Regions from separate parts of the Rhodoferax sp. SPJ21 genome, predicted to be linked through region 1. Evidence: predicted binding sites of a transcription regulator. Region 1 holds the regulator's gene; each other region holds the start of a gene.
What was found. Region 1 encodes LexA, which represses DNA repair genes until DNA is damaged. Its sites were predicted from a motif close to ACTGTATNNNNATACAGT; they were not measured.

Region 1 (5,018 bases):
AGGCCACCCCCCTGCATGCCGTGGCCGCCATTGCCCAGCCAGACCATTTTTTCGCCATGCTGCGGGCGGCTGGCCTGCAGCTGTCACAGACCCAGGCTTTGCCAGATCACTACAATTTTGATAGCTGGCAGCGCACGGATCACCTGCGCGAAACCGTTATTTGTACCGAAAAAGATGCAGTCAAACTATGGCGCTACCAGCCGGACGCACTGGCTGTACCCTTGGTGCTGGAGCTGGACGCCGGCTTTCTGGCTGCGCTCGACCAACGGGTCGATCCCTGGCTATCATCGCCCCCTGCACGCACTTCTGCGCTTACCTAATACCGACCGAGATTCCCCATGGATAGCAAACTTCTGGAGCTGCTGGTCTGCCCCGTCACCAAGGGCCCGCTGCAATACGCCCGCGAAAAGCAAGAGCTGGTCTCGCGCAGTGCCCGCCTGGCCTACCCGGTGCGCGACGGCATTCCCATCCTGCTGGAAAACGAAGCCCGCACTTTGAGCGACGAGGAGCTGGGCCTGTGAGCTTCACTGTATTGATCCCGGCCCGCATGGCCTCTACCCGCCTGCCGAACAAGCCCTTGGCGGCTCTGGGCGATGCGCCCATGGTGGTGCGGGTAGCACAGCGCGCCATGCAGTCCCAGGCCCAACGCACCGTGGTGGCCTGCGACAGCCCAGCCATCTTAGCCGCCTGCCAGGCCCATGGCGTGGAAGCCATCCTGACCCGCGACGACCACCCTTCCGGCAGCGACCGCCTGGCCGAAGCTTGCGAACTGCTCGGCCTGACCGACGACGCCATCGTGGTCAACGTACAGGGCGATGAGCCGCTGATCGACCCGGCGCTGATCAACGAAGTCGGCGCCTTGCTGCAGCAGCGCCCCCAGGCCAGCATGGGCACTGCCGCCCATGCCATCACCAGCCTGGCAGACTTCTGCAACCCGAATGTGGTCAAGGTGGTGCTGGACGCCCAGCAGCACGCGCTGTATTTCAGCCGCGCACCCATCGCCTGGTGGCGTGACGGTGCCACGGCAGAGCGCAGCTTCACCGCCCTGCCCGACCCGGCACCGCTGCGCCACATCGGCATCTACGCCTACCGGGTAGGATTTTTGAGGCTGTTTCCAACCCTGCCGCAGGCCCCGATCGAGGTCACCGAAGCCCTTGAACAGCTGCGCGCCATGTGGCACGGCCACCGTATTGCGGTCCATGTGACAGCCCATGCGCCCGGCGCAGGCGTGGACACGCCAGACGACCTGGAACGCGTAAGCAAACTGTACTGAAGCCTCTGGTATCCTCCAGCGCAATGAAGCGTTGCGGCCACCCCGTGTGGCCAGCAGCGCCACGTGGTTTTAAATACTCCGAGGAACTTCCATGAGACTAATTTTGTTGGGTGCACCCGGTGCCGGCAAAGGCACGCAAGCAACTTTTATCTGCCAAAAATACGGCATCCCACAAATCTCTACCGGCGACATGCTGCGCGCAGCCGTCAAGGCAGGCACCCCCCTGGGCCAGCAAGCCGATGCGGTCATGAAGTCCGGCGGCCTGGTCAGCGACGACCTGATCATCAATTTGGTGAAAGAACGCCTGGCCCAGCCCGATTGCGCCAACGGCTGCCTGTTCGACGGCTTCCCCCGCACCCTGCCCCAGGCGGACGCCATGAAGGCCGCCGGCGTGAAGCTGGACTACGTGCTGGAAATCGATGTGCCGTTTGACGCCATCATCGAACGCATGAGTGGCCGCCGCTCGCACCCTGCATCGGGCCGCACCTACCACGTCAAGTTCAACCCGCCCAAGGTCGAAGGCCAGGACGACGTGACCGGCGAACCGCTGATCCAGCGCGACGACGACAAGGAAGAAACCGTGCGCAAGCGCCTGGAGGTGTACAGCGCCCAAACGCGTCCGCTGGTGGATTACTACTCCAGCTGGGCCCGCAACGAACCCAGCCTGGCGCCTAAATACCGCGCCATCAGCGGCACCGGCAGCGTGGACGAAATCACCGCACGGGCTTTTGCCGCACTGGCCAACTGAGCCCCCACGCAGTTTTGCGAAAGGCCGCCAGGCATGCCTGGCGGCCTTTTTTCATACGATGGCCAGCAACGCCAACATCAGCGCAATGCGCGCCTTCGCGGGAGACAGGCCTTGCGCATCGGCAATAGCATCGGCGGGCGTCGCCAGTACCCTGCCAAACACGCAGCGCGTCGCCCGAACCACCGCTACACCTGCCTCCATGGCCCGCAGCAGGGCGGCCTGCAAGTCCACATGCAAAGTGCCATTGCCGGTACCCGCAACCACGATGCCGCGCACCCCCTGGGCCACGAGGGCATCTACCACCAAGCCGCCGGCACCTGCATAGTTCAGGACGATTTCGACACGTGGCCAATCTTCAGAAGCCGATTCCGACATCACTCTATTTTTGATAGCTACTTGTGCAGATACTGCCTGCGCTACAGGCCTATTTTTTACATGGAATTCAGGTACGGTCGGCCAAGGCCGCAGCTGGCGCACCTGCCCCTCTTCCACCAAGCCAACCAGGCCCGCATCGCCAGAAGAAAACGCATCCACCTTGTAGCTATGTACCTTTTGCACATCCAGCGCGCTGTGGATGTTGCCGGCGCACACGGCCACCACCCCATGGGCTCCTGGCGTTGACGCCACCACGACGGCATCCAGCAGGTTCTGCGGCCCATCCGGCACCAAGGCGGTGGCCGGGCGCATGGCGCAGGTCAGCACCACCGGCTTGGCTGGCAGCAGCACCGCCTGCAGAAAATACGCCGTCTCTTCCAGCGTATCAGTGCCGTGGGTGATGACGATGCCTGCCACGTCAGCCTGCTCCAGCCAGTAGGCGCAGCGCCGTGCCAGTTGCTGCCACAGGGCAAAGCCCATGTCCTTGCTGTCCACCTGTGCCACCTGCTCGGCCACGAACTCCACACCGGCGCCCTGGAAGGCCGCCACCGGCCCCAGCAGCTGCTCCACGCCCACCTCGCCAGCGGTGTAACCAATGTTGTCACCGGCACTGGTGGCGCGGCCGGCAATCGTGCCGCCAGTGCCCAGCACCACGATCTTGGCCGGGCTGGAACCCGCCGCGTTTGTATTTACCGCCATGGCTTGCAAACTTTCAAAAACTGGTTAAAAATACAGGTACTGGATATTAAAACAGCCATCTAAACCGCTATCCACACCGCCACGTACCGGAGTCACCCATGGATCTGCCCACGTTCACCTCGAACTTGTCCGCCAAACTCACCGCCCGCCAGCAGCAGATTCTGGACCTGATCCAGTCCGCCATCGCCCGCACCGGCGCCCCCCCCACCCGGGCCGAAATCGCCAGCACCCTTGGCTTCAAGTCGGCCAATGCCGCCGAAGAACATTTGCAGGCCCTGGCCCGCAAAGGCGCCATCGAACTGGTCAGTGGCACCTCCCGCGGCATCCGGCTCAAGACCGACACTCTGCGCTCCATCAATGAATCACGCTTCCAGCACACACTCAGCCAATTAGCCCTGCCACTGATTGGCCGTGTCGCTGCCGGCTCCCCGATTTTGGCGCAGGAACACATCGACCAAACCTACCATGTGGAAAGCAGCATGTTCCGCTACAAGCCCGACTACCTTCTCAAGGTGCGCGGCATGTCCATGCGCGACATCGGCATCCTGGACGGCGACCTGCTCGCCGTGCAGTCTGCCAACGACGCCAAAAACGGCCAGATCATCGTTGCCCGCCTTGGCGATGAAGTCACCGTCAAGCGCTTCCGCCGCACCCAGGAACTGATCGAGCTGCTACCCGAAAACCCCGACTACTCCACCATCGTGGTCGCACCAGGTGAAAACTTCGCTATCGAAGGCCTGGCCGTGGGGCTGATACGTAATACCTTGCTGAACTGATTCAGCCGCATCGTCTGCCAGGTTAGCCCTGCTCCGCACGCCAACCTGTTCCGTGTCCATCGCCAAACAAGCTGAGGGAGTTTCATATGGGAATCGCATCGTTTTCGTCTATTGACCTGCTGGGTTCGTTCCAGGGCCTGGTCGGCTGGTTCACTGCAAGCAGCAGCTCCCGGCGCATGCCATATACCGGGGCGGCATCACGTACCAATGCCTGCGCGCCCTACACCGCCACAGGTGCCCTGCGCCCTGCCGCCTATCCACAAACCGCACCACAGCGGCCACTGCGCGTACTCCGTGTCATGGACGCACAGCAGTCTGGCATAGGCCGCATGCGCATTTCTGGTCGCATGGCCGATGTCTGCGCCGAGCTGGACCGCCTGGCCGCCCTGGAAGCCGCGCCTCGGGCGGGTGCCCTGCTGCAGTAAAAGCGCCGCTTTTAGGGCCTCACCAGCCCGGCTTTGACAGGCCGCCAATGCTGGATGGTCTTTGCGCCAAGGCACAATGCGGGGATGAACATCGTGATCCTCGACGACTACCAAGACGCGGTGCGCAAACTAGATTGCGCCACCAAGCTGGAACCCTATGCAGCCAAGGTCTACACCAACACCGTCAAAGGCCTGGGCCAGCTCTCCGTCCGACTCAAAGATGCCGACATCATTGTGCTGATCCGCGAGCGCACGCAACTCAACCGCCAACTGATCGAGAAGCTGCCACGCCTGAAGCTGATTGCCCAAACCGGCCGCATCGGCGCCCATGTGGATGTAGCCGCCTGTACCGAACGCGGCATTGCTGTGGCCGAAGGTGTGGGCTCACCCACAGCGCCAGCCGAGCTGACCTGGGCACTGATCATGGCCTCCACCCGCCGTCTACCAAACTACATCAGCAACCTGAAGCACGGCGTCTGGCAGCAGTCAGGGCTGAAAACCGCTTCCATGCCACCCAATTTCGGCATGGGCACCCTGCTCAAGGGCAAGACCATGGGTATTTGGGGCTATGGCCGCATTGGCCAGATCGTCACTGGCTACGCACGCGCATTTGGCATGCGGGTGCTGGTCTGGGGCCGCGACACTTCACGCGCACGCGCGCTGACCGATGGCGTGGAAGTAACGTCGAGTAAAGAAGACCTGTTCATGCAGTCGGACGTGCT
Region 2 (5,018 bases), on a different contig from region 1:
CGGCTTCAACAAGTCGCACGCTGCCGCCTACTCGCTGCTGGCGTACCACACGGGTTGGCTGAAGGTGCATTACCGCGCCGAATTCTTCTGTGCCAACTTGACGGTGGAAATGGACGACACCGACAAGCTCAAACTGCTGTTTGAGGACGCGGTGAAGATGGGCCTGAGCTTCGAGCCGCCCAATATCAACCTGGGCCGCTACCGCTTCGAGCCGGTGACTGACAAGCTGATCCGCTACGGCCTGGGCGCCGTCAAGGGCTCGGGCCAGCAGGCGATTGAGGCCATCGTGGCGGCGCGCGAAGCCGGTGGGCCGTTCAAGAGCCTGTTCGACTTCTGCGTGCGGGTGGACAAATCCAAGCTGAACAAGCGCACGGTGGAAGCACTCATCAAGGCCGGTGCCTTTGACGCCATCGAGATCAACCGCGCGGCGCTGATCGCCTCCATCGACCGCGCCTTTGCGTTTGCGGCGGCCACGCTGGCGAATGCCGACCAGGGCGGTCTGTTCGACATGCTGGAAGACGACAGCCACGGCTCCAGCACGCAGGAGCCGGACCTGGTCGAAACCCCAATGTGGGGCATCAAGGAGCGGCTGACGCTGGAGAAAACAGCGGTGGGCTTCTACCTGTCGGGTCATTTGTTCGATGAGGTACGCAAAGAGGTACGCCGCTTCGCCAAGCGCGAGATTGCCGACGCAGTGGACAGCCGCGACATCGTCATGCTGGCCGGCATCATCAGCGACCTGCGCGTCATCAACGGTCAGCGCGGCAAGCTGGGCCTGTTCCGGCTGGACGATGGCTCCGCAATGATCGACGCCCGTGTCAGCGATGCGCTGATGCAGGCCAACAAAGATTTGTTCAAGGACGACGAGCTCATCATCGCCATGGGCAAGGTGCAAACCGACCGCTTCGGCGGCGGTGGCTTGCAGATGAGCATTACTGAAGCCTGGAGCCTGGCCACCGCGCGTTGCCGCTACGCCAAGTTCCTGCGTCTGCAACTGCCGCCCAACGCCACCGGCTCCGGCCTGGATATCGCCAAGCTGGTGAAGGACTTCCCGCCGGTACGTGAAACCACCGAGCAGGGCGACGTGGTGCATGGCCTGCCGGTGCGCTTGTCGGTACAGCGCCAAACCCCGCAGGGCGTGGCCGTGGCCGACCTGCTGCTGGGCGACAAGGCCCGCTTTTTCCCCACCGATGCGGCACTGGCCCAGTGCCTGGCGCAGGCAGCGCAGGCCGTGGTGGCCTACGAGGAGTAGGGCGCCTGCTGTGTTTTGCTATTGAATAAATAGCTGCTGCCGCAGGTATTACCTGTGCTAGCGGCCTTTTTTGTCTATAGCCGCCTGCACCGCATCGGCCACACTCCAGAAGCAAACGGTGCTGGCGCTTGGGCCTGGCCCGCGCAGCAGCAACTCGCGCACGCTTTCTTTCACCCGGGCTAGTAGCAGGTGGTGGCCTGTGCGCAGGGCCCAGTCGTGGAATTCGGCCAGGGTCTCTACGGCGGTGCTGTCCAGGTCGGTGCTTTCCTCCAGGCTGAGCACAATGGTCAGCGGCACCGGCTGGGCTTCTGCCAGTCTGCGCACCTCGGCCAGGATCTGCTCGGCATTGGCAAAGAACAGCGGGGCCTCGGGGCGCACCACCAGTACGCCGGGGTGCAGCCGGGCCTCCGGGTGGCGGGCCGCGTCGATGAAGTCGTGCGTTCCCGGCAGCTCGCCCAGCACGCTGACCCTCGTTTGCGAAAAGCGCCGCACGGCCGCCACGATGGACAGCAACACGGCCAGCATCATGCCTTGCAACACCCCCAGGGCGATGACGGCCAGCACGGCGCAAATGGCCAGCACCTCGTCCCGTCCCAGGCGCCACAGGGTCAGCAAGGGGCGCGGGTTGAGCGCATGCGTCAGGGCCGACACCACCACTGCGGCCAGCACCGGCTGTGGCAGCAGGGCCAGCCAGGGGCCTGCCAGCAGTACCAGCACAAAAATGACCAGGGCGGCCAGCAGTCCGGCGGACTTGCCTTGTGCTCCGGCATCCTCGTTGGCGACGCTGGCAGAGAATCCGGCCCCTACCGGCAAGCCCTGGAAGATGCCGGACGCCAGATTGGCCGCGCCCAGGGCCGCCAGCTCGCGGTTGGGCTCCACCGCGTCGTTGTGCTTGAGTGCCAGCGTGCGTATCGAACCCCAGGACTCGGCGTACAGAATCACCACCAGCGGCACCGCCAGCTCGGCCACCCGCAGCCAGGCGTTGCGGTCTAGTGCCGGCCAGGCCAGATGGATGTGGCCCATGTCGATGTCGCCCACCAGGGGCACGCCGTGCGCCGGCAGGTCCAGCAGCGCCGCAGCGGCCATTCCCAGCAGCATCACGGCAAACGCGGCGGGAAACAAGGCGATGCGTTTGAGCAGCTGCAGGCAGACATAGGCCCCGCAGCCCAGGCCCAGCGTCCAGGGGTTCCAGGCCGGCAGGTCCTGCAGCAGCTGCCACAGAATCTGAGGGGCGGTGGTGCCATGCGCGGCCACACCCGCGATATGCGGCAGCTGCTTGATGACGATGGTGACGGCCAGGCCAAAGGCAAAGCCGCGCAGCACCGGCCGCGAGATGAAGGCCGCCAAGTGGCCGATGCGGGCGGCTGCACTCAGTGCAAACAATGCGCCTACCAGCAGCACCATGGCCGATGACAACATCAGCGCGCTGGTGGTGTTGAAGCCCGCCGCCGCCAGTGTGGCAACCGCTGCGGCCAGGATGGTGGCCGACGAAGAAGTGGGCGACACGATGGCGTACCGGCTGCCGCCCAGGGCGGCATAGGCCAACAGCCCGGCCACGCTCGAGACGATGGCGTGCTGCGGCGCCACGCCGGCAATGCCTGCGTAGGCAATGGCTTCTGGGATCAGCAGCCCTGCCACGGACAGGCCCGCCACGGCATTGCGCAGGTGTGAGGGGCTGGCGTCGTCTGGAGTTTGGTGTTCTTGCGGGTCCATCGGATATGTCTTTGTTGGTTTTCTTGGTAGCTGTGGCCATTACACACTAGCCGCTTGAAGGGGCATATATGCGGATGCTGGGTCATTCAAAATACTGTATATTTAACCAGTATTTTAAAGATTTACCCCATGCCCGGCAACACCGTTCCCTTTCTCGACACCGTCTGGCGCGCCAGCGAGTTGAGCCTGGGCGCCACAGTCACCGTGTCTAGCGGCCATGCGTTGCTGGATGCGGCCTTGCCCGGCAGTGGCTGGCCCTGCGGTGCCCTGACGGAAATCCTGCAGACCCAGCACGGCGTGCATGAGTGGCGCTTGCTGCTGCCGGCCCTGCGGGCGGTGGCCGGCACGGTGGTGCTGGTGGGTAGCCCGCTGCTGCCGAATATGCCGGCGCTGGCTTGCCAGGGCCTGGCCATGGATGCGCTGCTGCGCATAGACGCCGAGCGCGCGGCAGACCAGCTGTGGGCCACCGAGCAGGCGCTGCGCTGCCGCGATGTGGGCGCGGTGCTGGTCTGGCTGGCCCATGCGCGCTCCGACCAGTTGCGGCGCCTGCACATGGCCGCGCAAAGCGCCAACCAGGCGCAGGCGCCGCTGGTGTTTGCGTTCCGTCCGTTGCTGGCGCAAGACGCGTCTTCGCCAGCGCCGCTGCGCCTGCGTATGGGCAGTGCCCCCGGGCATCGGCTGGAGATCGGCATCCTGAAACGCCGTGGCCCTACGCTGGACCGCCCCTTGTTGCTGCTGCCTGCGCTACCGCCGGCGTTGGTGAAGCCGGCACGGGTGCCGGTGCCTTCTTTCCCCCCGCTCCATGTTGTGGATCGCCCTCGCACCCCTTCCATCACCGCTTGAGGCGAAAGCCGAAGCGGAGGTGGTGCCGGACCTGATCGCAGACGCCGGCGCACTGCTGCAGGCGCTGGCCTGGGCGATGCTGCAGTTCAGCCCGCGCGTCTGCCTGGTGGAGCAGGCGGTGCTGCTGGAGGTAGAGGCCAGCCTGCGGCTGTTCCACGGCAAGCGCGACCTGGTGCGTGCGGTGCAGCAGCAAGTGGCGCTGTGGCAGCCCTGCCATCTGGCGGTGGCACCGACTGCGCTGGGTGCGTTGGCATTGCTGAAGCAGCAAACGGTGCCGCTGGCGGGCTGCAAGCCGCAGACCTTGCAGAGCACGCTGGACGGTTTGCCGCTGCACTGCCTGGCCGCGCTGGCCCGCCATTTGCCGACCCTGCAGCGCCTGGGTTGTCGCAACCTGGGCCAGGTGCGGGCGCTGCCGCGTGCAGGCGTGTCGCGGCGCTTTGGCGCTGGCGTGCTGGATGCGCTGGACCGCGCGTACGGACTGAAGCCGGAAATCTACCCCTGGGTGGCGCTGCCCGAGCAGTTCCGTCTGCGGCTGGAGTTCAGCGGCCGCATCGAGGTCGCGCAGGGCATGCTGTTTGGCGTGCAGCGCCTGCTGCTGCAGCTGAAAGCCTGGCTGCTGGCGCGGCAAAGCGGTGCCATCGGCGTGCGCCTGCACTGGGAGCACGATATGCAGCGCCGCAGCGAGGCGGCGGCCGGGTCCATGGAGGTGCGTACCGCCGAGGCCACCCGCGATACCGCGCACCTGGCCAAGCTGCTGGCCGAGCATCTGGCCCACACCCCGCTGGCCGCACCGGTGGTGGCGATCACGCTGGAGGCGCTGGGCGTGGAGCGGCTGCAGGTCGGCAGCCAGAGCCTGCTGCCCGGGGACCAGGTGCGTGGCGAGTCGCTGCAGCAGTTCATCGAGCGCGTGGCCGCCCGGCTCGGGCCGCAGCAGGTGCTGCGCGCCCAGGCTGTGGCCGACCACCGGCCACAGCACATGCAGACCTGGGCTGCAGCCAGCACGGCGTTGGCCAGCAAGTCGATCACGCCGGACCCGGCCCAGGCCTCGCACCCGCCCTGGATACTGCGCAGCCCGCTGCCGCTGGGCATGGACGGCCACCGGCCGGTGTACCAGGGCCCTCTGACCTTGCTGGCCGGGCCGGAGCGTATCGAGGCCGGCTGGTGGGACGTGCAGGGGGACGGGCACGGGGGCGACCTGACCTTGCGCGAC
Region 3 (5,018 bases), on a different contig from region 1:
GCGGTCTCTACCAGCGTGCGGCGCGCAGCCTCCACGGCGGCCTGCATGTAGGCGGGCACGGGGCCGCGTTGCAGCGTCGGTTTGCCTTGGGCATTGGGCGGCCAATAGAGGGCTTGCTGGGTCAGCAGATCGACCACGCCGCTGAACTCGGCTTCTGTGCCGATGGGCAGCTGTAGCACCAGGGGTTTGACGCCCAGGCGTTCGGCCATCATCGCCACCACGCGCGCGAAATCCGCGCCGGTGCGGTCCAGCTTGTTGACCAGCGCAATACGCGGCACATGGTATTGGTCGGCCAGGCGCCAGTTGGTTTCGGTTTGAGGCTCTACGCCGGCCACGCCGTCGAACACCACGACCGCGCCGTCGAGCACGCGCAGCGAGCGGCTCACCTCGATGTTGAAGTCGATGTGGCCGGGCGTGTCGATCAGGTTGATCTGGTGGCCGCGCCAGGCCACGGTGGTGGCTGCGCTGTTGATGGTGATGCCGCGCGCCCGCTCCTGCGGGTCGTAGTCCATGGTGGCGTTTCCGTCGTGTACTTCACCGGTACGGTGGATTTCACCGGTGGTGAACAGCACCCGCTCGCTGACGGTGGTCTTGCCAGCGTCTACGTGGGCGATGATGCCGATGTTGCGAAGTTGTCGCGCATGTGTGTTCGTAGTCATACGATGTTCCTTAAAGACAAAACCCTGGCCCGCTTGTCGCTGGCCAGGGTTTTCAACGGTTGTTTCCCAACCTTGAAAAAATCCCGCAGCTAGCGGTTTATGTCTTGCGCAGATGCGATGGCACCAATGGACGAGCGCAAGCCCACCATCCACTGGTGCGGATGAATTGTGGCGATCAGCTTGTCAAAGGTACGCATAGAAACTTTCTTAAAAAACACAGGCCCAGAAAACAAAAAACCCCGCGCAAATTGCCGGGGTTGTGTGGGTTCCGGCAAGGCGCATAAGCCCTCCGAAAAATCGGAAGGCGTTTAGAGGATCAAAGCTTGGGTGCTCATGTGCATGGTCGCAATTATAAAATTTTCTGTAGGTTTTGTCTTTGGGCGCTTATGTTTCAATAGCAATGTGCTATGTAACATTCAAGGCGCGATCTTTTCCAGGCAGTAGCCCAGACCGCGCACGGTGGCGATGCGGATCGGGCCTTTCTCTATCTTCTTGCGCAGCCGGTAGATGTAGACCTCGATGGCGTTGACGCTGACCTCTTCGCCCCATTCGCAAAGGCGCTCGATCAGCTGCTCCTTGCTGACCAGGCGGCCGGCGCGCTGCAGCAGCACCTCCAGCAGGCCCAGTTCGCGGGCAGACAGCTCGACCAGCTTACCGTCGATGGTGGCCATGCGCCCTGCGTGGTCGTAGACCAGCGGGCCGTGCTGGATGCTGCTGCTGGCGCCACCTGCGCCGCGCCGCGCCAGGGCACGCACCCGGGCCTCCAGCTCCTGCAGCGAAAACGGTTTGGCCATGTAGTCGTCGGCCCCGTAGTCCAGGCCCTTGACGCGTTCTTCCACGCTGTCGGCGGCCGTCAGTATCAGCACCGGCAGCGAGGAGCCCCGGGCGCGCAGCCGCTTCAGTACCTCCAGCCCATGCATCTTGGGCAGGCCCAGGTCCAGGATCAGCAGATCGAACTCGCGGTTGGTCATCAGTGCGGCGTCGGCTTCGCTGCCACTGGAAACATGGTCTACAGCAGCCCCTGAGGCCCGCAGCGCACGCAACAGGCCATCGGCCAATACCTGGTCGTCTTCCGCAATCAGAATGCGCATTTTTTTTGTCTCCTGAACCCCTCCATTTTGTACCCAATGGCTTGTCTCAGGGATACCACGGGGCCGGCTTTGCCGGACCGTTGGTATCGCCCCCTGCAAGGGGGGTGGCGGAGCGACACACAGTGCGCGCAGCCTGGGGGTGTGCCTATGTTTAGGCCGCGTAGGCCTCTAGGCCCAGCGATACCACGGTCGCTACGTCCTGGCCCACGGCAGCGCGGAATTCGTCTTCCGTCTGGGCCACGGCGTCGCGGTAGGCCTGTAGCCAGGCCAGGCCGGTGGCGGTGAACACCACGCGGCGGGCGCGGGCGTCCAGCGGGTCGGGTTCGCGCGCCACCATGCCCCAGGCGGCGCACTGGTCCACCAGGTCGCCCATGGCCTGTTTGCTCATGCCGGCCTGGGCGGCTAGCTCGGTCAGGCGCGCGCCCTGCAGCGGCAGGTGCCTGGTGATGTGGATATGAGCGGCGCCCACTTGCGCACGGGCTGCCAGGTTGCCCAGGGCAAGCGGTACCTCGATATTGCGCGCCATCAGCTCCAGCACGCGCGCGTCGAACTGGCGCAGGGCAGCGTCCAGCCGCCGACCCAAATGTGTTTCCCGCCAAGCGGGGTCTATTATGTTAGCAGCCATGGATTAATAGTAAGGCAAACTGACCAAAAATATGCTTTGCAGGTTTAAAACTGCGCTTTAAACTACTGTTCAAGCATCCAGCCTGTTGTTAATAGCAGGCCATGCAGGCCCACAAATTCTTGACCCCTTGATTTTGAAAGACACCGCCATGAACCCCACCGCTGCCCGCGCTCCCGCTGTCGCCCCCACCCCCGCTGCCCTGGCTGAAAAAGCCAAAGCCCTGCAAGCCGCTTTGGCGCAGATCGAAAAGCAGTTCGGCAAGGGCACCATCATGCGCCTGGGCGAGGGCGAGGTAATTGAGGACATCCAGGTGGTTTCCACCGGCTCGCTGGGTCTGGACGTGGCGCTGGGCGTCGGCGGCCTGCCACGCGGCCGGGTCATTGAAATCTACGGCCCTGAGTCCAGCGGCAAGACCACGCTGACCCTGCAAGTGATTGCCGAGATGCAAAAACTGGGCGGCACCTGCGCCTTCGTCGATGCCGAGCACGCACTCGACACCCAGTACGCGCAAAACCTGGGCGTGAACCTGCAGGAAATGCTGATCAGCCAGCCCGACACCGGCGAGCAGGCCCTGGAAATCGTCGATTCGCTGGTGCGCTCCGGTGCCATCGATTTGATCGTGGTGGACTCGGTGGCGGCGCTCACGCCCAAGGCCGAGCTGGAAGGCGAAATGGGCGACAGCCTGCCCGGCCTGCAAGCCCGTTTGATGAGCCAGGCGCTGCGCAAGCTGACTGCCACCATCAAGAAGGCCAACTGCATGGTCATCTTCATCAACCAGATCCGCATGAAGATCGGCGTGATGTTCGGCTCGCCCGAAACCACCACCGGCGGCAATGCGCTGAAGTTCTACGCCTCGGTGCGCCTGGACATCCGCCGCACTGGCACCATCAAGAAGGGCGACGACTCCATCGGCAACGAAACCAAGGTCAAGGTGGTGAAGAACAAGGTTGCGCCCCCGTTCAAGACGGCCGAGTTCGACATCTTGTTCGGCGAAGGCATCAGCCGCCATGGCGAAATCATCGACATGGGCGTCGAAGCCAAGATCATCGAAAAGTCTGGCGCCTGGTATGCCTACAACGGCGAAAAAATCGGCCAAGGCCGCGACAACGCCCGCGAATTCCTGCGCGAGAACCCCGGCCTGTCGATCGAAATCGAGAACAAGGTGCGCGAATCTCTGGGCATCCCTCTGGTCCCCGTGGCAGAAGAAGCCAAGGAAGTGAAAGAGGGCAAGAAGACCAAGGCCGAGGCATAAAGAGCCTGCTAGCGTATATATTACCTGCGCTAGCAGCTATTAAAGGCATAGCAAATGGCGTTTCTATCGGCCACCACACCTATCAGTCTCAAGGGCCGCGCCCTGCGCCTGCTCAGCGGCCGCGAGCACTCGCGGGTAGAGCTGGAGCGCAAGCTGGCAGTGTTTGAAGAAACCCCGGGTGAGCTGGCCCAGGCGCTGGATGAGCTGCAGGCCAAGGGCTTCATCAACGAGCAGCGCGTGCTGGACTCGGTGCTGTACCGGCGCGCTGGCAAGCTGGGTGCCTCGCGCATCCGCCTGGAGCTGCAAAGCAAGGGCCTGGACCCGTCAGCTGTGTTGGATGCGGTAGCTGGCTTGCAGGCCACAGAGCTGGACCGTGCCCGCGAAGTCTGGCGCAAGAAGTTTGGCAGTCCGCCGGTGGATGCTGCGGCGCGTGCCAAGCAGCAGCGCTTTTTGCTGGCGCGGGGCTTTTCATCGGATGCCGTGCGGCGCGTGGTGGCCGGCAGCGACGACGATTGCTGAGAACAGGACTACAAGCTTTTTAGGCCGCTAGCGCAGATAATATCTGCGCTAGTAGCTATAAAAAGTGTAGTGATCTGGTTTACAGACCCAGCATCAGTTTCAGGTTTTGCACGGCGGCACCGCTGGCACCTTTGCCCAGGTTGTCGAGCCGGGCGATCAGCACCGCGTGGCGGTGGGTTTCGTTGGCGAACACCCGCAGCTCCATCTTGTTGGTGTCGACTAGCGCCAGTGCGTCCAGCTTGCCGCTGTCGCCGGGGGCTTCAACGGTGACCCATTCGCTGCCGGCGTAGTGCTTGGCCAGGGCGTTGTGCAGGTCTTGGCCGGTGGGTTTGCCGGGCAGCAGGTCCAGATGCAGCGGCAGTTGCACCAGCATGCCTTGGGCGAAGTTGCCCACAGACGGCACAAAGATCGGCCGGCGGGTCAGGCCGGTGTAGCGCATGATTTCCGGCAGATGCTTGTGCTGCAAGCCCAGTGCGTAGATTTCAAACAGCGGTGCTTCGCCCTTTTCATAGGCTTCGATCATGCTGCGTCCGCCGCCGGAATAGCCGCTGACCGAAGGCAAGGCCAATGCGGCGTCCGGGTCCAGCAGGCCGGCATCCACCAGCGGGCGGATCAGCGCAATGGCTCCGGTGGCGTAGCAGCCGGGGTTGCCCACGCGGTCGGCATGCGCCACGGCGTCTTTTTGCCCGGCTACCAGTTCGGGGAAGCCGAAGACCCAACCCGGCGCCGTACGGTGTGCGGTAGAGGCGTCGATGATCTTGGGCTTTTTGCCGGGCAGGCTGTCGATCATGGCCACAGATTCGATGGCGGCATCGTCGTGCAGGCAGAGGATGACCAGGTCCACGGTGGACATCAGTGCGAGCTTGGCTGCA

Region 2: imuA (translesion DNA synthesis-associated protein ImuA) is a predicted target of LexA. The motif match lies at 3,059-3,076, and genes of this name have one in related genera.
Region 3: recA (recombinase RecA) is a predicted target of LexA. The motif match lies at 2,440-2,457, and genes of this name have one in related genera.

The regions. Positions count from the first base shown of each region.
Region 1 is NZ_JBYZMO010000003.1:399,722-404,739, forward strand. Features, by position in the region: gene lpxK (tetraacyldisaccharide 4'-kinase) at 1-320, shown strand, start outside; gene AC4BBN_RS17155 (Trm112 family protein) at 339-521, shown strand; gene kdsB (3-deoxy-manno-octulosonate cytidylyltransferase) at 518-1,273, shown strand; gene adk (adenylate kinase) at 1,365-2,021, shown strand; gene AC4BBN_RS17170 (asparaginase) at 2,073-3,095, opposite strand; gene lexA (transcriptional repressor LexA) at 3,194-3,871, shown strand; gene AC4BBN_RS17180 (hypothetical protein) at 3,958-4,296, shown strand; gene AC4BBN_RS17185 (D-2-hydroxyacid dehydrogenase family protein) at 4,381-5,018, shown strand, end outside.
Region 2 is NZ_JBYZMO010000005.1:76,377-81,394, forward strand. Features, by position in the region: gene dnaE (DNA polymerase III subunit alpha) at 1-1,252, shown strand, start outside; gene AC4BBN_RS21365 (SulP family inorganic anion transporter) at 1,310-2,965, opposite strand; gene imuA (translesion DNA synthesis-associated protein ImuA) at 3,095-3,808, shown strand; gene AC4BBN_RS21375 (Y-family DNA polymerase) at 3,768-5,018, shown strand, end outside.
Region 3 is NZ_JBYZMO010000002.1:543,662-548,679, reverse strand. Features, by position in the region: gene fusA (elongation factor G) at 1-659, opposite strand, end outside; gene AC4BBN_RS10360 (response regulator) at 1,076-1,750, opposite strand; gene AC4BBN_RS10355 (MarR family winged helix-turn-helix transcriptional regulator) at 1,902-2,375, opposite strand; gene recA (recombinase RecA) at 2,524-3,627, shown strand; gene recX (recombination regulator RecX) at 3,682-4,146, shown strand; gene argC (N-acetyl-gamma-glutamyl-phosphate reductase) at 4,226-5,018, opposite strand, start outside.